Regions from separate parts of the Mucilaginibacter sp. UYNi724 genome, predicted to be linked through region 2. Evidence: riboswitches for the same ligand, from Rfam matches in the RefSeq annotation. Region 2 holds a riboswitch; each other region holds the start of a gene.
What was found. A riboswitch is a leader RNA that binds a small molecule or an ion and turns the genes downstream of it on or off. The one in region 2 is predicted to bind S-adenosylmethionine.
Positions count from the first base shown of each region.

Region 1 (10,531 bases), on a different contig from region 2:
ATGATAGCAGCACAAATAGCGATAGTGCCCGGACGCTTGCGATAAGCCAGTTTCTCCAATAAACCGGTTTCGTGTTCCTTATAAATATAATCTTCGCGCAACGAAGTCACATCAATAAACGGTGGCTTAAACTCCATCAACGGGTCGATAGCATCATAGATCCCCTGGATGCTTTGCCCTTTTAGTGGCGGGATAAGTTCGAAGGAAAACAAGGTTTTCCCTGCTGCATTTGCGATATGTTCGGTAATCTTCATATTCTTTAGTGCGTAGAGCGAGGTTAGAGGTGCGGTTAGGTTGTAATTTTGGCTTTTTGATGATTTATCAACCCTGCTAATAAAACCCTCACCCGTTTTAACTTTTCTAATAATTCCTTCAAAATATCTTCATCTATAAATTCCAAATCAAAGGATAAATATAATTGAGTTTCTAATTCATAAGCTGAGCCCCGGGCAATGAAAAAAAATCTCATAATATCTTTGGGGTGGCTTCGTCCACAACCTTCTGCAATATTTGAAGGTATCGAAATAACAGACCTTTTTATTTGCGATTGCAAACCATAAATTTCTTCTTTAGGAAAAGGCAGCAAGCAAGTATAAACCATTTTAACTAAAAGTCTTGCTTCTTTCCATGCTTCTAAATCAGTAAATATCATATTTATCTCTTATCATCAAACATGCCGCACCTCTTTCCCCGTTCTCCGCTCCTTTTAGTAGTTTAAGTTCGGCCCCAACCAACGCTCAACCGTTTCCACAGATAAATTCTTACGGACCGCGTAATCTTCTATCTGGTCTTTACTTATCTTATTCAAGCCAAAATACCTTGCCTGCGGATGCGCGAAGTAAAAGCCGCTTACTGCTGCTGCCGGTGTCATGGCGAGGCTTTCGGTAAGGTGCATGTGGGCGTTTTCTTCGGCACTTAATATCTCAAACAAGGTGGTTTTCTCGGTATGATCCGGGCAGGCGGGGTAACCCGGTGCCGGGCGGATGCCCTGGTATTCTTCCTTGATCAGTTCATCGGTAGCTAACTGCTCATCTTTGGAATAACCCCAATGTTCTTTACGTACCAGTTCGTGCATTTTTTCGGCGAAGGCCTCGGCAAAGCGGTCGGCGATGGCTTTGGTCATAATGCTGTTGTAATCGTCATGGTCGGCCTCAAATTCGGCAACCAGTTCATCGCAACCAATACCTGTAGTTACGGCAAAGCCTCCAAAGTAATCGGCAACGCCGCTCTCTTTTGGTGCCACAAAATCCGACAGGGCATAATATGGTTCACCTTTCACCTTTTCGTTTTGCTGGCGAAGCGTGTGGATGCGGGTAAGTAAGTGTTGGCGGGTTTCGTCGGTATATAATTCGATATCATCGCCCACGCTATTAGCCGGCCAAAAACCGATAACGCCGCTTGCACGCAATAGCTTATTATCTACAATACGTTTCATTAATGCCTGCGCATCATCAAAAAGTTTCTTGGCTTCGTCGCCTACAAACTTATCGGCAAAAATTTTGGGGTAGCTGCCGCGCAACTCCCATGTATGGAAGAAAGGTGTCCAGTCGATATACGGCACCAATTCTTCTAACGGATAAGCGTCAAAAACTTTAGTGCCTAAAAATGATGGCGCTTGTGCTACCGTTTTCAAATCTATTTGGAACTTTTGTCCGCGGGCTTGTTCGATGCTTACAAAACGCTTGTCGTTTTTCTTGTTGGCATGCGCTTCGCGGGCTTTGGTATATTCGTCTTTAATGTTCTGGATGTAGCCGTCGCGGGTGTCGCGGTTCATCAGGCTGCTGCAAACGGTTACACTGCGTGATGCATCCAGTACGTGGATGGCAGCACCCGAATAATGTGGTGCCACTTTTACCGCCGCATGGATGCGCGACGTGGTAGCCCCACCAATAATTAGCGGGATAGTAAAGCCCTGGCGTTCCATCTCTTTGGCAAAATGCACCATCTCATCAAGCGACGGGGTGATCAAACCACTCAAGCCGATGATATCTACTTCCTGTTTTTTTGCTTCTTCTATAATTCGCTGGGCAGGCACCATCACCCCAAGGTCTATCACCTCGAAGTTGTTACAGGCCAGCACCACACCAACTATGTTCTTGCCAATATCGTGTACATCCCCTTTTACGGTGGCCATTAAAACCTTGCCCGCATTGGCGCGGCTGCCGCTGCTATCTTCACCGGCATCTATTACACGCTGTTTCTCCAGTTCGATAAATGGCAGCAAATAAGCAACGGCCTTTTTCATTACACGGGCCGATTTTACCACCTGCGGCAAAAACATTTTACCCGCGCCAAAAAGGTCGCCAACTACATTCATGCCATCCATTAGGGGGCCTTCGATAACCTCTAAGGGTTTAGCAAATTTTTGGCGGGCTTCTTCCACGTCATCGTCCAGGTACTCAATGATGCCTTTTACAAGGGCGTGCGACAGGCGTTGCTCTACCGGGTTCTTGCGCCACTCTTCATCACGAACTATCTCTTTCCCTTTACTTTTGATGGTATCGGCAAATTCGACCAGGCGTTCGGTGGCATCATCGCGGCGGTTTAATAGCACGTCTTCAACCAGCTCCAACAGGTCTTTAGGGATCTCCTGGTAAACCTCCAGCATCCCGGCGTTTACGATACCCATATCCAACCCGGCCTTTATGGCATGGTAAAGGAATGCCGAGTGCATCGCCTCGCGCACCACATTGTTACCGCGGAACGAGAACGAAATATTACTCACCCCGCCGCTCACTTTAGCGTATGGCAGGTTTTGTTTTATCCAGCGAGTAGCTTCAATAAAATCTACCGCGTAATTATTGTGTTCTTCAAGCCCGGTGGCAACGGTCAATATATTCGGGTCGAAGATGATATCCTGGGGCAGGAAGCCGACTTCTTCAACCAGGATCTTATACGAGCGGCCGCAAATCTCTTTACGGCGTTCTAATGAATCTGCCTGGCCGGTTTCGTCAAAGGCCATTACAACGGCTGCTGCACCATAGCTCAGGATCTTGCGGGCGTAATCTTTAAAGCTATCCTCGCCCTCTTTTAATGAAATAGAGTTTACGATACCCTTCCCCTGTAAACATTTTAAACCTGCCTCGATAACCGTCCATTTAGAGGAATCGATCATGATGGGCAGTTTGGCAATATCGGGTTCGCTGGCAACCAGGTTCAGGAATTTAACCATCACCGCTTCAGAGTCTATCATCCCCTCATCCATGTTAATGTCGATCACCTGCGCGCCACCTTCTACCTGTTGCAGGGCAACAGCAAGAGCAGCCTCGTAATCTTCGGCCAGGATAAGTTTGGAAAATTTTGGCGACCCGGTGATGTTGGTACGTTCACCTATGTTTACAAAGTTTGTTTCGGGGGTAAGGGTTACGGCTTCCAGTCCGCTTAAACGCAAATAGGGCTCAATTTCGGGAAGTAAGCGCGGGGAATATTTAGCAGCCTTATCGGCAATACATTTAATGTGATCGGGCGTGGTGCCGCAACAACCACCCACTATGTTTACCAACCCGGCCTTGATAAAATCATCAACCTGGTGGGCGGTTTCATGCGGGGTTTCATCGTAAGCGCCAAATTCGTTTGGCAAACCGGCGTTAGGGTACGCTGAGATAAACACACCCGCCTTAGCAGAAAGTTCCTCTAAGTGGGGCCTCATTTCTTTTGCACCCAAAGCACAGTTCAACCCTACAGACAGCAAATTGGCATGACTGATAGAATTCCAGAAAGCCTCCACTGTTTGGCCCGAAAGGGTACGGCCTGACGCATCGGTAATGGTACCCGAGATCATGATACCACCCGTATCGCGGAAAGCAAGGTAATCTTTACCCGCTGCTGCACATTCTTTTTTATACCTGTCGATAGCGAACAGCGCCGCTTTAGCATTCAGGGTATCAAATATGGTTTCGACAAGTAACACGTCTGAACCCCCATCTACCAAACCACGCACCTGCTCATAATAAGCTTCGGCAAGGTCGTCAAAAGTAACAGCGCGGTAACCCGGGTCGTTTACATCGGGCGATAGGGATGCAGTACGATTTGTAGGACCAACAGCACCTGCCACAAAACGTGGTTTCAACGGGTCTTTTTTGGTGTACTCGTCCGCTACTTCACGGGCTATGCGGGCACCTTCGTAGCTTAATTCGTAGTCAAGTTCTTCGAGGTGGTAATCGGCAAGCGAGATCTTTTGTGTACTGAAAGTATTGGTTTCGATGATATCAGCACCCGCGTCCAAATACTCGGCATGGATAGCTTTGATCACATCCGGGCGGGTAATATTCAGCAGGTCGTTATTGCCTTTAAGGTCGGAGGCATGATCGTAGAAACGCTCGCCGCGGAAATCCTCCTCGGTAAGTTCGTAACGCTGTATCATGGTGCCCATTGCCCCGTCAATAACCAGTATGCGCTTTTGTAATTCTTTTCTAATATCCATTTGTTGGTATCAAGTAGCGAGTATCAAGTATCAAGTACCGAAATTTCGATACATGAGCATAATAACCAGCACAAGAAAAGTCTTGATACGTGATACTAGTTACCTGATACTAAAAAACTTATTTCGAAAAGTCGGGTGTTAAATTGACTTTCACTTATCTGTCCCCGGTTATTCTTTTAACCGGAGTAGAATGTAGCACCTTGTTAAGTAACAGGTTGCTAAGACATCGCAGGGTCTAATCCCTCCGTCTTTCTCCATAAGCGTTACAAAGATGAATAATAATGTTGTAAAGTGCAAGTTTTAACTCACCCCCTGCCCCCTCTCTGCTACGCAAAGAGGGGAGAGCTATAAAAACATCTTTTTTACCCTCTTTGCGCAGCAGAGAGGGTCGACGAGCGAAGCAAAGTCGGGGTGAGTAAACTCTTAAACCAAAAAGCCGCTTGCTTTATCAGCAAACGGCTTCAATTGTATTAGATATCTAACTATCTCCTGTTACCGCCAAATACGCGAAGCAATGCGAGAAAAAGATTTATAAAATCAAGATAAAGTGTTAAAGCGCCCATAACGGCCATTTTTTTGCCCGAGGCATCGCCATACTCTATACCGGCTCCAATGCGTTTTAGCTTTTGCACGTCATAAGCGGTTAGCCCTACAAACACGGCAACCATAACATAGCTAATGATCAGGTCAAAACCTCCGCTATGAAATATAAGTACATTTAACACCGTTGCCACGACACCGCCTATTAAAAGCATGATAAGGATAGAGCCGAATTTAGTCAAATCCTGGTGGGTGATGTAACCGCCAACCGCCATAACACCAAATACAATTGACGATGTTATAAACGCGCTTGCAATCAATTGCGGCGGATAAGCGTAAAATATAGAACTAAGGCTGATACCCATCAATGCCGAAAATACAACGAACATTAAGCCAACGCCCACAATGCTTAGTTTGGCTAACAACGGCCTAAAAAGAACCACAATGATTAGAGGAGACAACATAACTACTGTTCCCCATATATTGTTAGCACCGGTTTCGGGGTTACGGATAAGGGCCGATAACTCTTTTGTATTGGCAAAGAAATACGCGCAAGCTGCAGATATGGCAAGCGCGGCAAACATCCACACAAACACATTCGCAATAAACCTTCGGGACGCGTCTGGGTTTTCTACATAACTTACATTCTCGTAAACGTAATCTTGGGTTTTAGTTTCCATTTATTTTTTAGAAATTATTTGTACGAATATAGTAAAAACGCTTTAATGCGTATAAAGTTGCGGCTTTTATAAAGCTTACAATCTGATGAAATTTAGTTGAGCCTTTTGGTTAACTGTTCTTCTATCAGCTTAAACACCTGCACGGGCTTTAAGGCGCGCCAGTTAAGCTCGTCAAGTTGGCCGCCAAAGTTGATGTAGTAATCTATATTGGCGCTTTTAAACTCGCTGATCACATGATCGCGAAAGTTTATGCCTGCTATCCAGCCATCTTCCACTTCCTGAAACCATTCCTCATAGTAGCTGTCATCAGAAAAATGGAAGTTAAGCACATTCTCGCCTATCAGGATAAATTGGGTAATGCCCTGGTCAATCATCAGCTCGATGATCTCGCGCTTCATCAGCATAATATCATTATTGATGGCGTCGTTCCACTCGCCAATAAATTCGATGATGCTGTAGCCGCGGTCGTAATCAACATACAATACTTTTAAGTACAGCGTGTTAGACCCAAATGAATCCCATTGCGGATGCAGCAAATAGTTATACACCTGCTTATCAAACTCAAACTCGCTATACTGCGTAGCGTAAAAGGGCGAAAACTCATCCTCTGATGCTACATAGTCATCCCGCCAGCGGTAATATGGTTCTATTTCGTGCATAGTATTGATGTGCAGATATGCAAATGTGCAGGTGTGCAGATGCTGGCACGGCTCATATACATATCTAAATTATTTTTAATCAATCCTTTAATTTATTTTTCTCATTTGCACATATGTATATCCGCACATCTGAAATTACTTTTTAAAAGCCTCAACCGCTTTTCTTACGCTTCCGTATCGTTTTAAAAGGGCGGCGGCTTCTGCTTCCGGCAGACCAGTTTCGGCCATTACCATGTTGGTGCCGCGTTGTATCAGCTTATCATTTGATAACTGCATATCAACCATTTTATTACCTTTTACCCTGCCCAGTTGTATCATTACACTTGTGCTCAGCATATTTAATACCAGTTTTTGCGCGGTACCGGCTTTCATGCGGGTGCTGCCCGTTACAAACTCGGGGCCGGTAACTACTTCTACCGGGTATTGGGCTGTCGCTGCTACCGGGCTGCCCGCATTACAAACAATGCAGCCCGTGGCAATGCCATGCTCGTTAGCGGTTTTTAAGCCGCCAATAACATAAGGCGTAGTGCCAGATGCTGCAATACCTACCACCACATCGCCCTCGTTGATATCAAATTCCTGTAAGTCTTTCCACGCTTGTGTAGTGTTATCCTCAGCAAATTCTACCGCTTTGCGGATGGCTGTATCGCCACCGGCTATGATGCCTACCACCCAATCAAACGGCACACCAAAAGTTGGCGGGCACTCTGATGCATCAACCACGCCCAACCTGCCGCTGGTACCGGCGCCTATGTAAAACAGGCGGCCACCGTTGCGCATGCGGTCGGTAGTGATCTTTGCCAGCGCCTCAATTTGCGGCAAGGCTTTTTCTACCGCCAAAGGCACTGTTTTATCTTCGTTATTGATGTTCTGTAAAAGTTCCATCAGCGGCATGTTTTCCAGGCTGTTGTATTTAGAATCTTTTTCGGTACTTCTTTCCATTTTAGCTATCCCTAACCCTCACCGAAGGAGAGGGAGTTAAATTTATTTTTAACAAAATTGAATAAAAAACATCAAAGCAACGAAGGTGATATAAATTATAAGCAATAGCTGCTATTTATTAGATTTGCAATGGCTATTTACACATGAAAAGAACTGCGGGAATAATTTTCAGGACGATCATCTTAATTTTGATAGGAATAGGTATCGGCATTGTTCTTAAAGACAGCGATAATGTAGGCCTCAAACTCGGCATTGGTTCCGGTCCCGATAAAATTTCCCGGGTACTCTCCCTTGTAAATGAAAAGTATGTGGATTCGGTAAATACCGACAGCATCGAGGGTGTTACCGTTAATGAAATGCTGCAAAACCTCGACCCGCATTCGGTTTATTTGCCCGCGCAACAAGCACGTTCTATCAACGAACGCTTAGAAGGTGGTTTTAACGGCATCGGTTTAGAATACCAATTGCTGCGCGATACCCTTGTAATTACCCAGGTTAATGCCGGTGGCCCCGCCGCCAAAGCAGGTGTTATTGTTGGCGACCGGGTGATAAACGTAGATGGCAAACTTTTCTCGGGCACTAAACTGGATGTACAGCGCATCAGCAAAACTTTTAGGGGCGAAAAGGACACGCAGATAAGCCTGGGCATTAGCCGTGATGGAGCTAAAACCATAAAAGATTTTCCTATAAAACGCGACCGTGTTAGCCTGAGCAGCCTTGATGCCGCCTATAACGTGGGCAACGCGGGCTATGTTAAAATAAGCAAATTTGCATCAACCACCGACGATGATTTTAGGGATGCACTTAAAAAATTAAAGGCCGATGGCATGCAGAAACTGGTACTTGACCTGCGCGGCAATGGCGGTGGTTACCTAAATACCGCTACCAGTATGGCCGATGAATTTTTACCAAAAGGCAAACTGATAGTTTACACCAAAGGCAGCCACGAACCACGTACAGATTATTTTGCAACCGACTCTGGCAGTTACGAAAATGGCGGCCTCACGGTTATTATCGACGAGTACTCCGCATCTGCAAGTGAAATACTGGCGGGTGCATTGCAAGACCTGGATAGGGCAACTATAGTTGGCCGCCGCTCTTTTGGAAAAGGTTTGGTACAGCAACAATTCCCGTTTGGAGATGGTACCGCCATTAACTTAACAGTTGCACGATACTATACCCCATCAGGCAGGTCGATACAAAAATCGTATGCAAACGGGGTGGCAAGCTACCGTGCCGAACTACTTAACCGCATGCGCAAAGGTGAATTTTTGAATGCCGGGAGCAACTTAAGCGATAGCGCGTTCATTGGCGCATCAGCCTACCACACTACCAAAGGCCGCAAGGTGTTTAGCAGGGGTGGGATTATGCCCGATGTTTTTGTACCTGCAGATACCGCGCAAAACACGCAACTGGTAGACCAGCTTGCGCAGAACCAGTTGTTTACAGCTTACATTATAGACAGGCTGCAACCCGTGATGTCGAAGTATTCAACTGCTGACAATTTTATTGAGCAATATAATCTTAGCGATGAGGGGCTGAAGAACTTTATTGGGTATGCATCACTAACCATAAAGTACGTTAAACCTGCCGATCTGCAACAATCTAAAGAAAGTATTAAAACGCTGGTAAAAGCCAACGCGGCCCGTTTTAAATGGGGCAACAATGCTTACTACCGAGTGCTTAATGCTAACGATACTACCTTCAAAAAAGCCTTAGCCAGCAATTAAAAGCTTACACCCGTCCCTGTCGGGAAAAACATGTTGATGCTTACCGGTAGTTTACCCGCGGGTTTCATTAACCCTGTTATTACTTTTACTGCAGAGCGTTGCATAGCATCATCTTTTTGATAACCAACCAAAATCCCCGCGCTTTTTTCGATACCCGGCAAACCTGCAATAGTATATGGGTTTGCAAAAAGGCTCATTACAACGTTTGGTTTAGCGGCCAGTTCAGATATCAACAGCTTTAAGTTATTGCTATAATCGAGTTTACTGGCGGGGCGGGTACGCGTATCGTGGATGCTTACAAAAACCTGCGGGTATTGCTTTAACACTTGCAGCATGCGGTTCATTTCGGGCACTCCCATATTTTTATCTACGTGGAAGATCATGCTATTGGCATACCATTTTGATAGCTCCATCTGAAAAACCGTCGGCTTATCTAACCCAATACTGATTATAGCCGTTTTCCGTAAAGGATCTTGCCTTATGCTGCGACTATCGCCCTTTATTACCGTTACCGACGCATCAGCCAATTGCTGGATCAGTTCGGCAGCAGCAGGGCGGTTTATATCCTGCGGGATGGTAGCCGGCGATACCGGCTTGTAATTATTTAAACCTGCCCAGTATTTGGCAGCAAGTAGTTTCTTGATCTTTGCTTCAAACTCTTCTTTGCTTATCTTCTTTTTTTTGATAGCTTTTAAAATAAGTTTAGCCCCGTTTTTTGAGTTGACAGATAGTTCTAACAGATCGTTTCCCGCCAAAAATGCCCTTACATCAGCCTCACCGTTAGGGAAATTTTTTACAACGCCTTGCATTTCCATCGCATCAGATGCTACGATCCCTTTAAACCGCAAAGAATCTTTAAGCACACCGGTTACTATTGGGCGGGATAAGGTTGACGGCAGATTCTTGGTACTATCCAGCGCGGGAATATTCATGTGGGCAATCATCACACCGCTTATACCAGCCTCTATGGCTTGCTTAAACGGGTATTCTTCTAAAGAATCTAAACGCCCTTTTGTAAATGGCAATTGCGGCAAAGCAAGGTGCGAATCTACATTAGTATCGCCGTGGCCGGGGAAATGCTTGGCGAATACGATAACACCTGCATCCTGCATGCCTGTAAAATAGGCGATGCCTTTTTTAGCTACGTTATATTTATTATCGCCAAACGAGCGGTAATTAATCACCGGGTTGTTGGGGTTATTATTGACATCCATATCTGGCGCAAAATTGATATGCATGCCCAACCGTTTAAAATCATAAGCCACCATCTGCCCCATTTTGTAAATGAGGGTATTATCCTGGATAGCGCCAAGCGTCATCTGGTATGGGTACGATACGGATGAATCCAGGCGCATGCCCAAACCCCACTCGCCATCCATCGCTATCAACAATGGCACTCTCGATTGCTTTTGATAAAGATTGATCAGGTTGGCATGCCTCACCGGCCCTCCCTGGAAAAACACCAGGCCACCTACATGCTCATCGCGGATGATGTTAGCGACAGAATCTTCGTAAGCCTTACCCTTATTGGTATGCGCCCTCACATAAAACAACTGC
Region 1 is NZ_JBSRZI010000005.1:121,908-132,438, reverse strand. It holds gene metF (methylenetetrahydrofolate reductase [NAD(P)H]) at 1-254, opposite strand, end outside; gene ACVW0P_RS09560 (four helix bundle protein) at 290-652, opposite strand; gene metH (methionine synthase) at 707-4,423, opposite strand; SAM riboswitch class I at 4,575-4,686, opposite strand; gene ACVW0P_RS09550 (Bax inhibitor-1/YccA family protein) at 4,906-5,643, opposite strand; gene ACVW0P_RS09545 (hypothetical protein) at 5,736-6,302, opposite strand; gene murQ (N-acetylmuramic acid 6-phosphate etherase) at 6,438-7,244, opposite strand; gene ACVW0P_RS09535 (S41 family peptidase) at 7,388-8,974, shown strand; gene ACVW0P_RS09530 (glycoside hydrolase family 3 N-terminal domain-containing protein) at 8,971-10,531, opposite strand, start outside.
Region 1: another riboswitch for S-adenosylmethionine. It lies ahead of metH (methionine synthase); the one in region 2 lies ahead of ACVW0P_RS16975 (peroxiredoxin).

Region 2 (10,531 bases):
ATAACCAAAATTGGCAAACAAGTCGCCGTTCTCTAAAAAGAACTGCCGTTTCTCGGGAAAGAAAAGTTCATATCGGTTAAGGTTGATCACCTGCTGGTCTACATCTACCTGCGAGAAATCGGGGTTAACCGTGAGGTCGAGGTTTAGGGAGGAGGTAAGTCCAATCTTTACATCACCACCAACTTCTTTGCGGTAAACCGCGTCTTTCTTATTCTCAAAATCTTTAGTGACACCACCCAGCACGTAAGGGATGATAGAGATATTGCGGGTAGCCACGGGTGGCGCTTCGTCCCAAATTATGGTACCCGTATAAGCCAATGCCGCCGTCGGGAACTGCCTTGGCACAGGCGCCCAGGCCGATTTTTCAGTGGTCTTTAAGTCGTTACGGCTAAAGTTTATCCCCCACTCCTTGATACCTTTTTTATAACGGATGCTTTTGAACGGAATAGCCGCCTCAAATACCCATTTGTTATCGTAATTTTTTACTGACGAGTACCATTTGTTATCCCAGCTCAGATCAACCTTGCCACCCTCGTACATGGTGCCGTCCCATTGCGCACCGGCTGCGTTTGCGCCAAAGCTAAAGCCATCTGTACGGGCATCAAAGGGGTCCATAAAAAAGATGAAGTTATCGTTCTTCTGGAAACCAAAATCGCGCTTAAGCGACTCCACCATGTAACCTGGTGTGGGCATGTAACATTCTGCAGAAATGTAAAAATTATCATCGTCATAAGCCATGCGTACAACCGTGCGCAGTTTGGCAAAGCTGGTATCCATTGGTAAAACCATAAAGAATTTGCCCGCCGTATCGGCGCTGAGCCAGTCGGCCTCGTCAAGCAAGCCATCAATTTTTATGGGCGATGCCGCGCGGCGGATATGGTATTTGTAGTTGGCGTTCTTTTTTTGCGCGGAGACGTAACTACCAAGCATGCAGCAGCATAGCAGTAACAGTATGGTTTTAATTTTAGGCAATTTGGTATGGTACTTGGGTTGTGAGATAATACCATCGCCATTGTGTTAGCGATACACAATAATAAAAATATATGCGATAATGTGCAAGCCGAGTAATTGATTATTAAAACAGTTGGCAATATTGTTACATTAGGGCCTAAAAGTTGACTCACCCCCTGCCCCCTCCCTGCTGCGCAAAGAGGGGGTGTGAACACCCTAACTTTTCTAACCCTCTTTGCGCAGCAGAGAGGGTCGACCAGCGAAGCGGCGTCGGGGTGAGTAATCTGCGATAAACATCAACACTATGAACACCCTGCAACAACAATTCGGCAATATTGATATCTACCTTTTCGACCAGCTTCTGAAAGGGCGGTTTGATGATTGTAAAAAAGTGCTGGACGCGGGCTGTGGCGGCGGGCGCAACCTCATTTATTTCCTGCAAAACGGATTCGACGTTTATGGCATCGACCCAAACCCCGACGCGGTTGTGCAAGTACAAGATCTTGCCAAGATCCTTGCACCTGAAGTATCGGCCGAAAACTTCTCAGTGGCCCAGGCAGAAGACCTGCCTTTTAAAGATAATGAATTTGACCTGGTGATCAGCAGCGCGGTATTACACTTTGCTACTGACAGCAACCATTTTGATGCCATGCTGCGCTCGATGTGGCGGGTGTTAAAACCGGGCGGTTATTTGTTTGCCCGCCAGGCATCTGATATTGGGATTGAAAATCTTGTTACCGACCTTGGCAACAGCCGGTACGCCCTGCCCGACGGCTCCGAACGGTTTTTAGTGAACGAGCAGATCCTGTTGGAATATACCTCAGAATTAGGCGGCGAACTTTTTGAGCCGATAAAAACCACCAATGTGCAGGGTTTGCGGTGCATGACGACATGGTGCGTGCGAAAGATAAGTTCGCCTAAAGCACAAATTGAGGAGCGAAGTTTTTCGTTTTAGTTTTTTTAATTCCTCTCACGGAAGGGTTAGAGAGAGATACCGGATGTTCGCGGCGTGAACACTGCAACATTTCAACAAGAACCTCATTATCAACAGATTTGGATTTTATAAATTTGCATTTTCCGTGAACATGCATAAAAAAACTGTCTGAATGGCTGCTTTTTTTATTATCCTCTTCTTCACTCCCTCTCCTTCGGAGAGGGCCGGGGAGAGGCTAATTATTCCTTCAATCCCTGCAGGTTACACTCCAAGCCCTTATCCCAATTGCCTGTAACGGCAGCGGCATTATACGTGCTTTGCAAGAACTTCTTCAATGTTTCTTCGGGGTTGGCAGATTGCTGCACCACTTCGTAGGTTAATAAAAATTCGCCTAATTCGCCGCTGTAAAATGCTTCGGGCGGGCTCACCTGCTGCTTGCTGAAGGCGTCCGGAGTTGGGTAGCAGTAGCTGTAAAACGCAGGGTGCGGAAATTGCTCGCCGCCCAGCCAAAACCCGCATGAACTTACCTCGTGCGAGTAAGCTTCCTGCATCACATCGTCGGGCATGTTTGGTGCGCCGCCGGGGTGTTTCGGTGCTGTGCGGCCGCTAAAACGGGTAACCGCTAAGTCGAACGCGCCCCAAAAGAAATGTACCGGGCTGCACTTACCCAAAAATCCAGACCGGAAATCGGTAAACACATTATTCACATGGATCAGTGCCTGCCAAATGGTGTTCATCGCATCGGGATGATAGGTACATGGCGCGGTATTTTCTGCAAAGGGGGTAGCTGTTTCCAGTTCATTCGGCACGGCGTAAATTTCTACCTCTACGCCCACTGCTTTCAGGTTTAGCATCAACTCGTTGTAAAACCCGGCAATAGTTTCGGCACCCAGGGCCGATGTTACCTTTTGGCCCGTGCTGGTAGATATATGCAGTTGATGATCAATAAAATCGAGGTCAACCTGGAAAAGCCCACCTTCGTAAGGGATACTGCCCGTGGTCAACCCTGTCGCGCTTACATAAAGCGTAACCTGCCAGGAGTGGTTTATCCACGGCATTTTTTTAAGGCGCACCTTACCAATCATCTGCGTCCACATGTGTACGGTGGCAATGGTATCTTTCAGGTAATGAAAATCCAGTTTTGGCCAGGTATGGTTTGGGTTGCTCATATATGTAAATATACAAGTGAATGGTGGGATTGTTATTAAATAAGCCAGTTTGCCATTTTACTCACCCCGCGGCACTACGTGCGCTAGCCTCTCTGCTGCGCAAAGAAGGTTAAAGATTTTTTTAGCCTCCCTCTCCTTCCCAGAGGACTGGGGAGAGGCTTCCTAAACAAAAAAAGCGATGAGCCCCCCGGCCCATCGCAATCAGTTTAGTCAGTTATTATAGTTAGGACGTCGCGGGTAGATTCGAACTACCGTTAAAGGTTTTGCAGACCCATACCTATCCTCTCGGCCACGCGACTCTATTATCAGCCCTTATTTATTGGGCTGTGGTGTTGTACGTAAATATGGTTTCACCTCGGTAAACCCTTTAGGGAATTTAGCCGGGATATCTTCAGTTTTTATAGATGGCAGCACTACAACGTCTTCGCCATCCTTCCAGTCGGCAGGGGTTGCTACGCTATGGTAGGCGGTAAGTTGCAGGCTATCAATCACTCGCAATATCTCCTGAAAATTCCTTCCGGTTGATGCCGGGTAGCTGATGATCAGTTTTATCTTTTTATCCGGGCCGATGATGAACAACGAGCGAATGGTAGCCACCAACGATGCATTGGGGTGGATCATGTCATAAGCCTGCGAGATCTCGCGGCTTTCGTCGCCAATTATCGGGAAGGTAACTTCCACGTTCTGCGTTTCGTTGATGTCGCTTATCCAACCCTTGTGTGATTCTGCACTGTCTGTACTAAGGGCAATCACTTTTACATTGCGTTTCTCAAACTCATCTTTAAGTGATGCGGTTTTACCGAGTTCGGTGGTACAAACGGGTGTATAATCTGCCGGGTGCGAGAATAGCACGCCCCAGCTATCGCCCAGGTATTCGTAAAAATCAATTTCGCCTTGCGATGTTTGTGCTTTAAAGTTTGGGGCGTCGTCGCCAAGTCTTAAACTCATGGTTATATTTTTTATATTTAAATGTTAGCCCCTGTTTTTAAGCCTTCTCCTTCGAGAGGGTTTGGGTAAGGCCGATAGCGTAAAGCTATGCATTGCAAATTTTGTTGTCAATAAAATCCAGAGAAGTGTTTAAGAGAGAGAAGCCTTTATGGCTAAAAGAGAATGCCTAACGACATTCAATCTATTAAATCAGCTTATCTGTCTCCGCCAGGTTGCGAAGCAGGAATTAGCACCTTACACAAGCCCGGGGGCCGTACAGGTTGCTAAGACATCATAGGGCCTTTCCCTCTGTCTTTCTGGATAAGTATATTTAAAGAACGATTACATCACAAAAGTAGATATTAATTCTATAATTCCTATAGACTTTATATTTATTATTTGATCTTGTGCTTAATTCGTTGAATTTCAGGAAGAAAAAATAAATCTGGATTGCCCGATGAATAGGTAGTGGTAAGTGCAAGTGTTTTATAGCGAATAAAAAGTATTTACTAAACTAAAGGAGAGGAGAACCTTTTCCTAACGCACTTTCTTCTTCGTTGCCACACGGTAGGCCGGATCCTCGAGGATATTTACATCGATAACATCAGCAGCATTGGTTAGCAACCCGCGGCAATCGCTGCTCAGGTGTTGCAGATGGAGTTTTTTGCCTGCCTTTTGGTACCGTTCGGTGAGTTTGTTCAAAGCATCGATGCCCGACATATCCGCAAGGCGGCTATCCTTAAAATCTATCACTACTTCATTTGGGTCGTTGGCGACGTCGAACTTTTCGTTGAAGGCGGTTACCGAGCCAAAAAACAGCGGACCGTAAATTTCGTAATGCTTTACGCCACTGCCATCAGTGTACTTGCGGGCGCGGATGCGTTTGGCGCTTTCCCAGGCAAATACCAGGGAAGATATGATCACGCCAATTAATACCGCAAGCGCCAGGTTATGAAGCACTATGGTGATAATGGCTACCACTATGCCTACAAACACATCCTGCCGGGGCATTTTATTAAATATTTTAAAGCTGATCCATTCAAAGGTGCCAAAAGCTACCATCACCATTACACCCGTAAGCGCGGCCACAGGTAAATGGCCAATAACAGGGGCGCCGAACAAAATGATCATCAAAATGGTTAACGATGCTATAACACCCGAGAGCCTTGCCCTTGACCCCGCGGATAAATTTACAAGCGTTTGGGCTATCATAGGGCAGCCACCCATCCCAAAGAAAAAACCGTTAAGGATATTGGCGCTGCCCTGCGCGATACATTCACGGTTGCCGTTGCCCCGGGTGGCGGTCATTTCGTCGACAAGATTTAGGGTTAGCAAGCCCTCGGTTAAACCAACAGCAGCCATAATTAACGCGTACGGAAAAACAACACTAAGTGTATGAAAGGTAAACGGGATCTGCGGGATATGAAACGGTGGGAAACCGCCACTAACCGATGCAATATCACTAACAGTTTTGGTGTGGATACCAAAGCCTATCACTACTGCAAAAACAACAATGATAGCTACTAACGACGGCGGCACCGCCTTACTTACCTTAGGGAATATTACTACAATGGCTATGGTGAGCGCAACCAACGCCGCCATAATATATAACGGCGAACCCGTTAGCCATACCTGCTGCCCGTTCACTATGGTTTTAAATTGCTCCAGCTGGGCCATAAAAATCACTACGGCAAGTCCGTTTACAAATCCATACATAACGGGTTGTGGCACCAACCTGATCAGCTTACCCAGCTTAAACAAACCGATAACGATCTGTATAACGCCCGCTAATGCCACAGCTGCAAAAACAAACTCGATGCCGTTGCTTTTCATAAGGGCTATAAGCACAATTACCGTAGCTCCTGCCCCGCCCGAGATTAGGCCCGGCCTGCCACCAAATAACGCTGTTACCAACCCCATTATGAACGCCGCATACAAGCCAACCAACGGCGGGAAACCAGCCAAAATAGCAAAGGACAATGATTCGGGCATCATGGTCATTGCTACGGTAAGGCCTGCTAAAAATTCGGTACGGTAGTTAACCTTTTGCGAAAAGTCGAATAATTTAAGGCTGGCCTTCATGGGTGCAAAGCTAAAAAAATGCATGCAACATGTTTAAAAGCAAGCTACGCTATTTCCCGTTCATCTTTTTAATTAGCTCCACTTCCTCCGGCCTGTAAGGCGTACCGTCCTTGCGGAAAATATCATGGAACCATTCTTTTGGTTCGCTGCCATCGGGCATTGGGTTATCCCAGGCGTAAATGGTATTCGTTTTCCCCATTACAAAACCCCAGTTTAGAGCGCCTACGTTCTCTTTCTTAAGCATTGGCATTACGTTGGCAAACTTGCTGCCGCGGGTACGGGCCATATATTCGGTACAAATAAGCGGCTTGCCGTGGCTTTTTAAAAGCTGTATGGTTTTGAGGTGCGATGCCTCGTCGGTATAATCGTGATAGGTAACAATATCCGAGTTTAGGGCCTGGTAAGCGTTAAGTTTTTCATAGCTCCAATCCCAAAGGCCGGCAGATATAGGCTGATCGGGATTAACAGCACGTGCCCATGTAAATACTTTTACAAGCAAACCCATCGATGCTTCCTTTTTGTTGGAGTTTCCGGGCTCGTTGTAAAGGTCCCACAGCAATATGCGCTTATCATGTTTAAAGCTTGTCATCACATCGGTAACGTAAGCCTGTAGCATGCCGGTTTCGCCAGCGCTGTTTAAACGGTTGCCGGGGTCTTGCAGCCAGCCCGAGTTATGTACCCCAACTTTAGGCGCGGGTTGTTTGCCAATTTTAGCGTCGCCGTTCCAGCAGTCGTCAAAAAATACAAACATGGTTTTTATGCCGTGTTTGTTGGCAATGGCAAGGTATTGGCCTATGCGTTTTTTAAAGCCAGGTTTATCTTGTTTCCAGGCAAGGCTATATAAGAACACACGCATGGTGTTAAAGCCGATGCCTTGTGCATAGCCAAGTTCACGGTCGATAGTTGCCGGGTCGAAGCTATCAGCCTGCCACATTTCCAGTTGATTTATGGCGCTGCTGGGGATAAAATCGGCACCACTCATCCATTTATTTTGTGAATACCAGGTGTTTGCTTTTGCAACACCCCAAACTTTGCCCGGGGCGGCTTTTTGTGCAGATACGCTTACAGCTATCAGCAATAAAACTGTAAGTAGTTTTGAGAAGTGTTTTTTCATAAAAGTTATAATTGGCAGAGGTAAATATAACCGTTTTATTTACAGTTATCAATTTTATGCTCACACGTATTTACATTCATTTTTTTTCAAAGCAAGTTCAATTTCATCTCCGAATCATCCATCAGGTCTCACTCCAAAAAGCAATTAAATTTCTTTCCACTTTAATATTATTTCGGTAAATATTATACTATTTTTACGCGCCAAAATTTTCATAACCCTGCGGCTAATTAACCGTATAAAACGCTTACATCATTTTAATAGCGTAATTTTCAGCATTATATAAACTTTAGATTTGTTGAGGGTTTGTAAAAACACTGTTATTAACCACATAGTTTAAAATATTAAACCTATTTGGCAGTTTGTAACAACACTGGGTTGTAAATGATGGATATTTGCCCGTTTGGCATGTATTTTATAATACCCTGTGGTAATTAAAGTAGATTAGAGATCAAGTGTACAATGAGTTCTGAAGAACATAAGTTTTCCGGCGAAAGCATAGCTCATATTGCGCGTATAATTGATCATATTAATTTAGGCATTTGGGAGTATAACACCGATACCAGGCAAGCAAAATGGTCGGTTGGCTTTTATGCTGCGCTGGGGTACACGCCGGGCGAGATCGAATGCTCATATAATTACTTTTTTGAACACCTTTTATATTACCACGACAGGCAGGCATTTTTAAATGCTACCTATCACCCAAGGCAGGGCGGCTCGCCTGTTGCTCATATAAGGCTGCTTACCAAGCAAAGCGGCTACCAATGGTTTGAAAGCACCACCCAAAAACACGATACCAACGATGGCCCCGTTATTTACGGCGTTATCACCAATATAAACGCGCTTAAACTGCACGAAATAAAAGCTGCCGAAAGTGATTTTAGGTGTGCCGAGATCGGCCGGATCGCAAAATTAGGCAGCTGGGAAATTGATGTGGCTACCGGTAGGCTAAAATTCTCGAAAGAAATGTACGAGATATTTGAGCTGAACAACCAGCCTAAAATATCTATAGAAGAAGCCATTGCCTTTTTTGAACCCCAGTACCGAACTTTAATTGCCGACGCTATTGACCAGGCAATAAAATATTGCAGGCCTTACGATATCGAACTGCAATTCCGCACGGCTAAAAACAACGTGATATGGGTGCGGTCTAAAGGCGTGCCCGTATTAAATGATCATAGCCAATGCGTTACGCTTAGCGGTATTTTTCAGGATATTGACAGCATCAAGAAAAAAGGCATTACCCTGCAATCGTCCATCAATTTACTGGACGACCAGAATAAACGCCTGCAAAACTTCGCTTACATTGTATCGCATAACCTGCGATCGCACGCGGGCAACCTTAAGTTTATGGTGAACTTGTTTGAAGATAGCCTGCTTAAGGATGACCGCACAGAGATCTTCTCGCACATTAAAACCATCAGCGAGAGCTTGAGCGCCACCATGGGCCACCTTGATGAAATAGTGCGCATACAATCAGAAATTAGCAAGGAGCGCAAGCTGGTTGATTTTGAGACCATATTTAATAACGTGGCATCGGCGCTGCACACCAATATTATAAATTCGGATGCTAAAATAAACACCGACTTTTCTGACTGCCCGCAAATTGATTACATCCCGGCGTACCTGGAGAGCATATTCCAAAACCTGCTCACCAATGCCATTAAGTATAAACATCCCGATAGAGCGCCCGTAATTAACGTTAACACGCAAAGAGTTGGTAACGAGATTTACCTGGTGTTTGAAGATAACGGTATAGGCATAGACATGCAACGTTACGGCGACCAGGTATTTGGCATGTACAAAACCTTCCACCAAAATAACGACTCGAAAGGGATAGGCCTGTTTATGACCCGTAACCAGGTAGAAGCACTGGGCGGAAGTATCCAAATTGACAGCGCTGTAAATGTTGGCACAAAATTTACAGTAAAGCTGGTATAACTAATACCATAAAATGAATACCGAAAACAAAATTGTGATTGCCGGGATTGTTGATGATGATGAAATTTTTACTTACGGTTTCAAGAAATTAACAGTAATAAAGGGCTTATTTGACGAAATAATGAACTTTAGCAATGGCCAGGAAGCCATTGATTATTTACTTAACCCTCAAAACCGCAACCATTTACCCGATGTTTTATTTGTAGATATTAACATGCCGGTGATGAACGGCTGGGAATTTAACGTTGCTTTTGAGGAAATAAAATCTCAACTGGGTAAAAATATCGCAATTTATAATATCAGCTCATCTATTGACCTTGAGGACATTAAGCGAGCAAAAAGCACCCCCGCAGTTATTGATTATTTATTAAAGCCTATAGATGAGGGTTACCTAACAGAGATTTTTTTATCATTGCAAAACCCAACAGATATTAGAAAGTATAACTAAATCATTTTTTAGTGTATGTCTGTTTATAATTAAAAGGGGCTTCCCCTATTTCCGTAAGCTGTATTTTATTATCCTTTTTGGTTATGCTGTAATGATGAATTGATGATGTGCTGTTTATTTGCAGTTGAACCTCATTGTTCACAAATTTCCAAATTAAATTTTCGAGTTCATGAGGTCCAAAATTTATGTTTTCATTAGGCGATTTGTAAAACAAATAACAGACGTCGGTGCCGATATACTCAGATGTAGCCGAGTTATCTTTATTGAGCGTGAATAAGGCATTAAGCATGCAAGGCTTTTCGTTACTATTGGTGTTTACATAAAAGTCATCGCCCGGCTTATGTGAAACATATTCAGTCAAGGTATACCTCCCAATTAGATCTTCCAGCTTTATTGCCTCATCTTTAGTGATGGTTTCACCACCTTTTTTACAAGAAGCAATTACTAAGCAAATTAACAAAACAAATAATACGGTCCTCTTCATAACTCTAAATATCATTACTCAATATAGCTTTCTAATATTTTAAAGCCCGCGGTAGTTTTTAGTTCCACCTTATCGATAGTTTTTGGCAGCAGGATACACTCGCCCATTTTTACCGGGTAAGCAAGCTCGTTGTGTTTAATAGTGAATTCACCTTCGATACAAACGTATATCACAAAAGAATCGAGGTTAGCGTAATCTTTATAAACGCCCTGGGTAAAATCTAACACGTTGGTAGTAAAATACGGGCAGGTTACCAGGTGTACATCCTCATTTTTTTGCGGGGTGTAAAGGGTTTTATATTCCGGGTAGTGTTTGTAGTCGATAGCTGCTAAAGCTTCTTCGGTATGCAGTTCGCGTTTGTTGCCTTTATCGTCAACACGGTCAAAATCGTATATGCGATAGGTAATATCTGACGTCTGTTGAATCTCGGCGATCAGCAAGCCTTTACCAATGGTATGCACACGGCCGGCAGGTAAAAAGTAAA
Region 2 is NZ_JBSRZI010000012.1:128,271-138,801, forward strand. It holds gene ACVW0P_RS16955 (DUF5916 domain-containing protein) at 1-972, opposite strand, end outside; gene ACVW0P_RS16960 (class I SAM-dependent methyltransferase) at 1,256-1,906, shown strand; gene ACVW0P_RS16965 (DUF5996 family protein) at 2,125-3,054, opposite strand; tRNA gene ACVW0P_RS16970 (tRNA-Cys) at 3,283-3,353, opposite strand; gene ACVW0P_RS16975 (peroxiredoxin) at 3,367-4,002, opposite strand; SAM riboswitch class I at 4,194-4,309, opposite strand; gene ACVW0P_RS16980 (SulP family inorganic anion transporter) at 4,519-6,063, opposite strand; gene ACVW0P_RS16985 (1,4-beta-xylanase) at 6,113-7,177, opposite strand; gene ACVW0P_RS16990 (PAS domain-containing sensor histidine kinase) at 7,637-9,115, shown strand; gene ACVW0P_RS16995 (response regulator) at 9,129-9,563, shown strand; gene ACVW0P_RS17000 (hypothetical protein) at 9,565-10,062, opposite strand; gene ACVW0P_RS17005 (type I phosphomannose isomerase catalytic subunit) at 10,062-10,531, opposite strand, start outside.

Region 3 (10,531 bases), on a different contig from region 2:
CTGCGGTAGAACACCGCCTACAATGTGCACCTCCGTAACAGGTTGGTCGTCGTATTTTTTTACGATATCCAGCATCTCGTCCATAGTGTATTCCCATCCGTCTGCACGCTGTTTAATCAAGCGCGAGTATGAGCAAAACTTACAATCATAAACACAAAGGTTTGTGGGTTCGATGTGGAAATTACGGTTAAAGTATGTTTTATCACCGTGTTTTTGTTCGCGTATGTAGTTGGCAAGTACTCCCAGGTAGCCCAGTTCGGCTTTTTCGTAAAGCAGAACGCCTTCATCAAATGTAATGCGCTGGTTATGGAGTACCTTCTCAGCAATGTCTTTTAGTGCCGGTAAAAGCCGGGGATTATTCAGCAAAACCAGGAAATTATCTGATACTTCCATTTAGAAAAATATTTGGGCAAATGTAGCAAAATGCCGCAAGTTTAAAACGGAAGTATCAACTTAACCAGTGTTTGAACATGCAACTATGACAGTGCGGTTACAGATGGAGCGATCTTAATATTCGCAACACTTTTACAGATGCGTCTATAATTATAAAATAATTCTTAGTTAATTTGGCGGCATACATTCCCAGTCATGAAAATAGAAACCATTGCCATACACGCCGGTAACCATACCGACGCTTCAACTAAAGCAGTTATACAGCCCATTGTTATGGCTACTACTTTTGAGCGCGATGAAGATGGAGGCTTTGCAGCAGGCTACCAGTATAGCCGTTCAAGCAACCCAAACCGTACCTCGTTAGAGATTGTATTGGCGCAATTAGAAGGCGGTGCAGAAGCAGCGGCATTTTCATCGGGCAACGCGGCGGGCATGTCTGTTTTTCAATCACTTGAGCCGGGTACGCACATTATAGCGCCCGACGATATGTACCATGGACTGCGTAACCAACTTAAACAACTTTTTGCCGGGATCCTGGAGTTTGATTTTATTGACGTGAATGATAGCGAGGTTTTACAAGCGCATATCAAACCTAATACCGGGGTTATTTGGATAGAAACACCATCTAACCCGTTGCTTAAAATTACCGACATAAAAAAGGTAGTGGCGATAGCGCGCGAACACAATATAAAAGTAGTGTGCGATAATACATTTGCCACTCCTATTTGCCAAAACCCTATCGCGTTGGGAGCGGATCTGGTAATGCATTCGTCTACTAAATACTTTGGCGGCCACAGCGACCTGATGGGCGGTGCATTAATTACTGCCGAAAAAAGCGACTGGTGGGAAAAGATCCGCAATGTACAAACCATGGGCGGCGCCGTGCCCTCTCCTATGGATTGTTACTACCTGGTGCGCAGCATTAAAACCTTGCCTTACCGGGTTAAGGGCCATGTGCAAAACGCGCAATTGCTGGCTAATTTTTTAGTGAACCATCCGGAGGTAGAAGATGTGATGTACCCTGGCCTTACATCTCATCCGCAATATGAAATTGTTAAAGCCCAGATGAATTACCCCGGTGCCATGATGTCATTCACTCTAAAAGGTGGTGAAGTAAAGGCCAAAAAGGTTGTTAATTCGCTCAAGGTTTTTACCCAGGCAACCAGCTTGGGCGGTGTAGAGAGTTTGATAGAGCACCGCGCATCAGTTGAAGGGCCGGACACCAAAACACCGTTTAATTTGTTGAGGGTATCTGTAGGGCTGGAGCATGTTGATGATCTGATTGCCGATCTGGAACAGGCGATGGCATAATTATTATAATGCTTTACAACGGTTTTACATATAAATGATAATTTATTAAAAATTTAATTTGGATTTTAAAATCCGATTAGCCTATATTTGAAACATTATTTGGTAGCGATACCACAATCAATTTTCCCTCACACGGATTTTGGTTTATAAAGAAGCGGCGAGAGATCAGGCTCAGAGAACCGCTGGCAACCCTACAAGGTGTAGAAGGTGCCAATTCCTGTCCCGGAGAATAGTTAACCGGGGGATATAAATTTTTAATCATGAAAAGTTTAACTTACGTACAAACAAACACATCGCAGGCCCCATTGGCCCAAAGTTTAGCATACAACCAATTCCACGGCTGTATTTGTATGTGTTGCTGCTGCTGTTGATTCGGTAACACGTTCCCTTTTCTGTTTTCCTGAAAAATACGTGATCTGCTGAATAGGATAGTTCTATCCTGTCGTAACCTTTAACATTTCATTTAAATACTCTTAATCTACAGAATATGTCTAACTTAAAATTCGAAACACTGCAACTACATGCCGGACAGGAAGTTGACCCTATTACAGGCGCGCGTGCAGTACCATTGTTTCAAACCACATCATACGTATTTAAAAATGCCGAGCATGGTGCAAACCTGTTTGCGCTAAAAGAATTTGGCAATATATACACCCGTTTAATGAACCCCACCACTGATGTTTTCGAGAAGCGTATTGCCGCTCTTGAAGGTGGCATCGCGGCTTTGGCAACAGCATCAGGCCAGGCAGCACAATTTATCGCCTTGAACAATATTTTACAGGCAGGTGATAACTTTGTTACCTCCCCTTTCTTGTACGGCGGTACTTATAACCAGTTTAAGGTTGCCTTTAAACGCCTTGGTATAGAGGTGCGTTTTGCAGAGGACGATACTGCGGAGAATATCGAAAAACATATCGACAGCAGAACAAAGGCTATTTATACCGAAACCATCGGTAATCCCGGTTTCAGCGTCCCCGATTTTGAACAACTGGCAAAATTGGCGAACGAGCACGATCTGCCGTTAATAGTTGATAACACATTCGCCGCAGGCGGATACCTGTTCCGCCCTTTGCAGCATGGCGCCCATGTGGTTGTAGAATCTACCACTAAATGGATCAACGGGCATGGCACCAGCATTGGCGGCGTTATTGTAGATGGCGGTACTTATGATTGGGGCAACGGCAAGTTCCCGCAGTTTACCGAGCCAAGCGAAGGCTACCACGGTTTAATATTCAATGACGTATTTGGTGTAAACGGACCGTTTGGAAACATCAACTTTATCATTCGTGCCCGGGTTGAAGGTTTGAGGGATTTTGGGCCGTCGCAATCACCGTTTAATTCATGGTTGAATATCCAGGGATTAGAAACCCTATCCCTGCGTGTACAACGCCATGTAGATAACGCCCTTGAACTTGCCAAATGGCTGGAGCAGCACCCACAAGTAGAATCTGTTAATTACCCGGGACTGGAATCATCAGCGTCCCACACCCTTGCCAAAAAGTATTTGAAAAATGGTTTCGGTGCTGTGTTGTCCTTTAAAATTAAGGGCGATAAGGAACTTGCCAATAACCTCATCGATAACCTGCAATTGGTTAGCCACTTAGCAAACGTGGGCGATGCCAAAACATTAATTATACAGCCGGCGGCTACCACGCACCAGCAACTTTCAGATATAGAGCAGATCTCTGCCGGGGTTTTGCCGGGCCAGTTACGCGTTGCTGTTGGTATTGAACATATAGATGACATTAAAGCTGATTTTGCACAGGCGTTTGCCAAAATAAAGCAGCTTGAATTAGTATAACGATTTTAGTTTTTTTAGTTTTTAAGTGATGTTATGAGGGGGCGGTTGTTTTAGCCGGCCGTCCCCCAAATAACGAAGAGTAACAAATGAGCACACAAAGTTTTACCTATACCGGAAAGTTTGAACTGGAATCCGGCCAGAAACTGCAAGGACTTACAATTGGCTTTAATACGTACGGGAGCCTCAATAAAAACCGGGATAATGTAGTGTGGGTATGCCATGCCCTCACTGCAAATTCCGACGTTTTTGACTGGTGGAAAGGCTTTTTCGGCCCCGAAGACCACTTTAACCCTGATGAGCATTTTATTGTTTGCGCAAATGTTTTAGGTTCGCCTTACGGTACTGATAATCCATTAAGCACTAATCCTGCAACCGGCTTGCCTTATTACCTCGCGTTCCCGGAGTTTACCATCAGGGATATCGTAAAAGCACATATATTACTGGCCGATCATTTAGGTATCGACCATGTAGAAACATTATTGGGCGGATCGTTAGGCGGCCAACAAGCTATCGAATGGAGCATCATCGAGCCAGAACGTATCAAAAACCTGATATTGATAGCTACAAACGCCAACCATTCACCATGGGGTGTTGCCTTTAACGAATCACAACGTTTAGCCATCACTGCCGACCGTACCTTTTATGCCGGTGCCCCTGATGGTGGTGCTAAAGGCCTGAAAGCCGCGCGCAGCATAGCGCTCCTATCCTACCGTACCTACAAAACTTACGGCATCACCCAACAGGAAGATGGCGATACGGTTACCGATAATTTTAAAGCATCAACCTATCAGGGTTACCAGGGCCAAAAGTTGGTGAACCGGTTCAACGCATACAGCTACTGGTACCTGTCAAAGGCTATGGATTCGCACAATGTGGGCCGCGGCAGGCACGGTGTTGATAAAGCCTTGAGCCTGATAAAGGCACGCACGCTGGTTATCGGCATAAAATCTGACGTATTGTTCCCTATCGAGGAGCAGCAATACCTGTTCAGGCATATCCCAAAATCTGCCTTTGCCGAACTGGATTCGTTTTACGGGCACGATGGGTTTTTAATAGAAACAGAAGATCTTACAAATATTATTACGTCGTTTTTTAAAACAGATGTAAAAGGGAAAATTATAGAATTACAAAAAATAGCTTAATGAGCAAGAAACTGAATATAGGCCTCTTCGGATTTGGAGTAGTGGGCCAGGGATTGTACGATATTATCAAAACAAAAGACCTGAATATAGAGATCGTTAAGATCGCCATCAAAAACCCGGGCAAAGAACGTTCGTTGCCAAATGAATTGTTTACCACCGATAGGGACGAAATACTGAACAACCCGGAAATAAACACCATTGTTGAACTGATAAACGATACCGAAGCCGCTTTCGAGATAGTGTCCCGTGCGCTTAGTACAGGTAAAAACGTGGTATCGGCCAGTAAAAAAATGATAGCTACCTATTTGGATGAGTTGATAGAGCTACAACAGATCCATGGCACTTCGTTGTTATACGAAGGCGCGGTTTGCGGTAGCATCCCAATTATCCGTAACCTGGAGGAATATTACGATAACGAATTACTGCACTCTATCAGCGGGATCTTTAACGGATCATCAAACTACATTTTATCAAAAGGCTATTTAGAGAACCTTGATTACGATACCGCCCTTAAACAAGCGCAGAACCTTGGCTTTGCCGAAACCGACCCAACCATGGATGTTGGCGGTTACGATGCCAAATACAAATTGATCATCGCGGCAGCGCACGCTTATGGAGTGGTTATCAACCCTGAAGATGTGTTGAACATTGGCATCCAAAACTTGTCGCCAAATGATCTCCAATATGCACGCGAAAAGAAATTAAAGATAAAACTGGTGCCGGTTGCTAAGGAATTAGACGATAAACACGTTACCCTGTTCGTTCTGCCAAAATTTGTAAACGAAACCGAGTTTTTATACAACGTGGAATATGAATACAATGGCGTTACGGTACAGGCCGCCTTTGCCGACCAGCAATTCTTTTTTGGAAAAGGTGCGGGAGGCCATCCAACAGGTTCGGCGGTGCTTTCTGATATAGCGGCCCTTCGTTACGATTACCAGTATGAGTACAAAAAAGCCAAAGGCGCCACCAACCTGCAGTTCACTAACAATGTCGAAGTAAATATTTACCTGCGTTATGATGACGAAGCTTTGGTTGATGCCCTGGAGTTTGAACATATCCACGAGCGTTTTTACTCGGGTAGTTATAAATTCGTCATCGGTAAAATAAACTTACAGAAACTGATAGATAACCAGCAGCGCATTGCCGATACAAAGGCTTTTGTTGCATTTGCCGATCAGCTAACAGGCGTTACGTTAGCCGCAGAAAAGTTGCAGGAAGCCGAGGCTTAATTATATCGCACATAAATTATAAGGTTGACGGTTATCCCGCCAACCTTTTTTATGCCCGCTTGCTACCTTGAATATAAACGGCAATACGTATCATTGCAAAACCTTTTACCCCAGTATGCAAAAACTAAAAAGCATCCTTTTTAACAAAAAATTTATACTTATCCTTTGGTTTGGTTTGAGTTTTTTCGCCGTTGCAAAAGACATTATCACGCATTTCGATAACAAGCTTACCACGCATAACAACTATATCATTTACAAACACAACTTTTTAAACCTAATTCACCAGCATACGCTATTTGGGCCCGAGCCTGAGTTTTACCACGATCTTAACCATTACGGGCCGGTGTTTGGGCTGATAATAGCGCCTTTCGCGGTTTTACCAAACCAGATCGGGGTTGTGCTTTGGGCTATGTTTCTCGCATTTATTCTATACTATGCTGTAGAAAAACTTCCTTTAAATAACGCACAAAAGTTAGTTATACTGTTACTAAACATTAACAGCATGATGGGTTCATCGGGGAATGTGCAGGTAAACCCGTTGATAACCGCGCTGGTGATTTTTAGCTTTATATTCATCAAGAATAAACAAGATTTTTGGGCTGCGTTAATGATCGTGTTAGGTACCGCGATAAAACTGTATGGTGTTGTGGGCCTTGCGTTCTTCTTCTTCTCAGATAACAAACCAAAGTTTATTTTAAGCCTTGTGTTTTGGTCGGCCGTGCTATTTGTGTTACCAATGCTGGCTTCATCGCCAGAGTACATTATCAAAACATATCGCGATTGGTACCCGGATCTGCTTGCTAAAAATGCGGATAACTTTGTATCACCAAGGGCAAATATGAGTGTGATGGGGATGGTGTACAGGATCTTCCATGTCGAGAAACTATCAAACATGTTTATCCTGCTACCTGCTTTAGCTTTGTTTGGCGCATCTATGTTGCGCATAAAATACTGGCGAGATGTTAAGTACCAGTTGCTTTTGCTGGCGTCAGTATTGATATTTACTGTAATATTTAGCACCGGGTCCGAGCCGCCTACCTATTGTATAGCGTTTATTGGCGTGGGGATCTGGTATGTTAACTTAGGCCGACCAATCACGGGTTACGAACGCTTCCTGCTCATATTCGCATTGGTAGGTACAGGCTTTTCCTCATCCGATCTGATGCCGGCATATTTAAGATCGCATTATTTTATACCATATTCATTAATGGCGTTCCCATGTTTGCTTATCTGGCTAAAGATAATCCATGAAATGCTCACCCGCCAGTTTGACAAACCTGAAGAAACGTTGCAGATAAGCACTGTAACAAACTAATAAAAGCAAAAGGCTTCCGATTATGGAAGCCTTAGCTTTTTGTAGAACTCACAAATTAAATTAACTATATATTCCTGTAACTATAAACTCCTGTTAGTGTCCCAATTTTCCAGGTAATGGGCTACCTTGCTCACGAACTGGCCTCCCAGCGCACCATCAACTACACGGTGGTCATAAGATAACGAAAGGAACATCATGTGCCTGATGGCTATAGCATCGCCTTTTGGTGTTTCTATTACAGCCGGTTTCTTTTTTATAGCACCAACAGCTAATATGGCTACCTGCGGCTGGTTAATAATTGGCGTACCCATCACATTACCGAAAGAACCTACGTTGGTTATAGTGAACGTACCGTCCCGTACATCATCGGGTTGTAACTTGTTGTTACGGGCACGTGTTGCCAAATCGTTTACCGCTTTGGTGATGCCTATAAGGCTAAGCTGATCGGCCTTTTTAATTACCGGAACTATCAGGTTGCCGCTTGGCAAAGCAGTTGCCATACTGATGTTGATATCCTTTTTCTTGATGATCTGCGTACCGCTTACAGATACGTTAATCATCGGGAAATCTTTTATAGCTCTCACCACAGCCTCGATAAATATCGGGGTGAAGGTTATTTTTTCGCCTTCGCGTTTTTCAAACGAGTTCTTGATCTTTTCGCGCCATAACACAAGCTCGGTTACATCGGCCTCTACAAAGGAGGTAACATGCGGCGATGTGTGCTTGCTATAAACCATGTGTTCGGCAATCAGCTTGCGCATCCTGTCCATCTCTATGATCTCCTGCCCGCCCGATACGGATGTAGCAGCAGGTTGAGCTTCTGTAGTAGCTGCAGCGGCTTGTGGCGCAGCAGTTGACTGTGGCGGCGCAGGCGGTTGTACGGGTTCAGGTAACGCAGCAGGTGCTTGCGGCGCGGTATAAGCAGGCACTACAGGCTGCGATTGAGCCATTGCCGGTGCAGGTTGTAGCGGTGTACTATCCGTTTGTTGTGCTGCATGGATTTTAGATCCGCGTTTTTGGATATACTCCAGCAGGTCGTCTTTTGTTAAACGGCCTTCGGCGCCAGTGCCCGGTATGTGGTCAAGCTCGTTATTGCCAATACCTTCCTGGTTGGCTATATTTTTTACCAATGGCGAGTAAAAGCGATTGCTATAATTTACGCTATCAATTGGTGCGGACTCTCTTTGTTCAATTTGGCTTATGCCAGGTATATCGGCAATGGGTGCAGGGTCTTCCGCTACTGATTGCGCTACAAAATGTGATGCTTGTTCTCTAATTGCTTGCGGTGCAGTTTCCGGGGTTTGAATAACTTCAGGCTCAGGTGCAGATGTAGTTTCAGGCGCCGATTGGGGGATGTCACTACTGTCGGCGTCTTCAGTTTCTATGATGGCAATTACCGAACCTACCTGTACTACCTCATCCTCTTTACAAAGCTGTTCAACTAACTTTCCTGAAACCGGTGACGGGACTTCCGAATCTACTTTATCGGTGGCAATTTCCATAACTGCCTCATCTGCTTCTATATAATCGCCGGGTTTTTTAGTCCACTTGATTATCGTCGCTTCCGCAACGCTCTCACCCATCTTTGGCAGTAATAATTGGTATTTGGCCATACGCAAAACTATAGTTCGTTGATCAAAATTATACAATATATAACGGTACTGCTAATTTTCTTTCAGTAAAGTAATTAACATAAAAAAGGCCGCTACAGCACTCCTTTCAATGTTTTGTGTTCGCTTGTTGCCAAATGTGTATTTCTTCGTCACAGTTTTGCCGGCTTTTGCCGCCGCTATCCATACGGTGCCTACAGGTTTGTCTTCGCTGCCTCCGCCAGGCCCTGCAATGCCCGTTATCGCAACCGAAAAATCGGATTTAAACTGGCGCAATGCACCCTCGGCCATTTCGGTAACTGTCTGCTGGCTAACGGCGCCAAATTGATAGAGCGTTTCATTATTGACGCCTAAAAGGTTTTCTTTCAGGTCGTTGGAGTAAGTTATGCCGCCCCCTAAAAACACCTGCGACGAGCCCTCGTGTTGGGTTATTAAATGAGATACGTAACCACCCGTGCAGCTTTCGGCTACAGAAAGGGTAAGCCCGCGTTCGGCCATATAATTCAGGACAACTTTTTCAAGCGGGATATCTTCTTGTGCAACCACATTGATGCCCACCCGCTCTACTATCCTCGCTGCAAATTCATCTAATTCATCTTGTAGCGAAGGCTCGCCATCGCCATAGGCACTTAGCCTTAAACGCACCTGCCCCATTTTTGGCAAATAGGCCAGTTTGATGCTGGCTGGCAAATCGTTTTCAATGTCTGCTATCTTCTCGGCCAGGAATGATTCGCCCTCGCCTACAGTCAATATGGTTTTGTGGATGATGACCGGTAGTTTAAATGTCCTTTTTAGTTTAGGGATCACTTCCTCCTCCATCATATACTTCATTTCGAAAGGGACGCCCGGCATCGATACATAGATCTTCCCGTCCACATTAAACCACATCCCCGGCGCTGTGCCGTTGTTATTCAGCAGAATTTCGCAATTCGCGGGTACTTCGGCCTGCTTGCGGTTAACATCAAGCAACGGGCGGTTGTACTTTTTAAAAATGTTCTCAACGTTTTGTAAAGCCTGGTCATTCAGCACCAAGCCGACGCCAAAGTATTCTGCTATGGTATGTTTGGTGATATCGTCTTTTGTTGGGCCAAGGCCACCGGTTATCAGGATGATATCTGCACGCCCGGCAGCTTCTGCAAGTGCTTTAAGGATGTGCTGCTTATCGTCGGATACTGACGAGATCTGTTTCACACGTATCCCCTCCCCGTTAAGTTTCTGTGCCATCCAGGCAGAGTTGGTGTCTACAATCTGTCCAATTAATATCTCGTCACCAATGGTTATGATCTCTGCAAGCATATTAATTAAAATTCTGATTGTTTGTGTAGTCGCTTCGTTTACTCAGTTTCAGGTCCTGCAATATTGATGCCTTAACCTTTAGGGTTACGTTATATGATTTGTAGAAACCAAATGGCAGCCACTGTACTGATAAGTCCCAGCAATGCAGATCGCGATAGATAGCAAATGACGTGGCGCTGCTCAATTGCCTTGCCTTAATATCATAACTGCTGTTATATTGGATCTTCCACTTTTGAGTAAGGCTTACATCGCCGCTTACCATTATGGTGTTGCTTGTACTGCTGTTAATTACCTGGTTAGAGTACGAATAACTGTAGTTTATAGAGATGTTCCACGGGATGTTAAAATCGATATAGGCACCCGGGTCGCTATTGATCATTGCAAGCCTTTGCGCCTGGTTAGGATCCATGGTTTCGAGCGTATTTCCTACA
Region 3 is NZ_JBSRZI010000002.1:423,687-434,217, reverse strand. It holds gene mqnE (aminofutalosine synthase MqnE) at 1-393, opposite strand, end outside; gene ACVW0P_RS04815 (trans-sulfuration enzyme family protein) at 589-1,704, shown strand; SAM riboswitch class I at 1,846-1,957, shown strand; gene ACVW0P_RS04810 (O-acetylhomoserine aminocarboxypropyltransferase/cysteine synthase family protein) at 2,192-3,505, shown strand; gene ACVW0P_RS04805 (homoserine O-acetyltransferase family protein) at 3,592-4,647, shown strand; gene ACVW0P_RS04800 (homoserine dehydrogenase) at 4,647-5,879, shown strand; gene ACVW0P_RS04795 (glycosyltransferase family 87 protein) at 5,995-7,194, shown strand; gene ACVW0P_RS04790 (dihydrolipoamide acetyltransferase family protein) at 7,275-8,807, opposite strand; gene ACVW0P_RS04785 (competence/damage-inducible protein A) at 8,859-10,100, opposite strand; gene ACVW0P_RS04780 (putative LPS assembly protein LptD) at 10,102-10,531, opposite strand, start outside.
Region 3: another riboswitch for S-adenosylmethionine. It lies ahead of ACVW0P_RS04810 (O-acetylhomoserine aminocarboxypropyltransferase/cysteine synthase family protein); the one in region 2 lies ahead of ACVW0P_RS16975 (peroxiredoxin).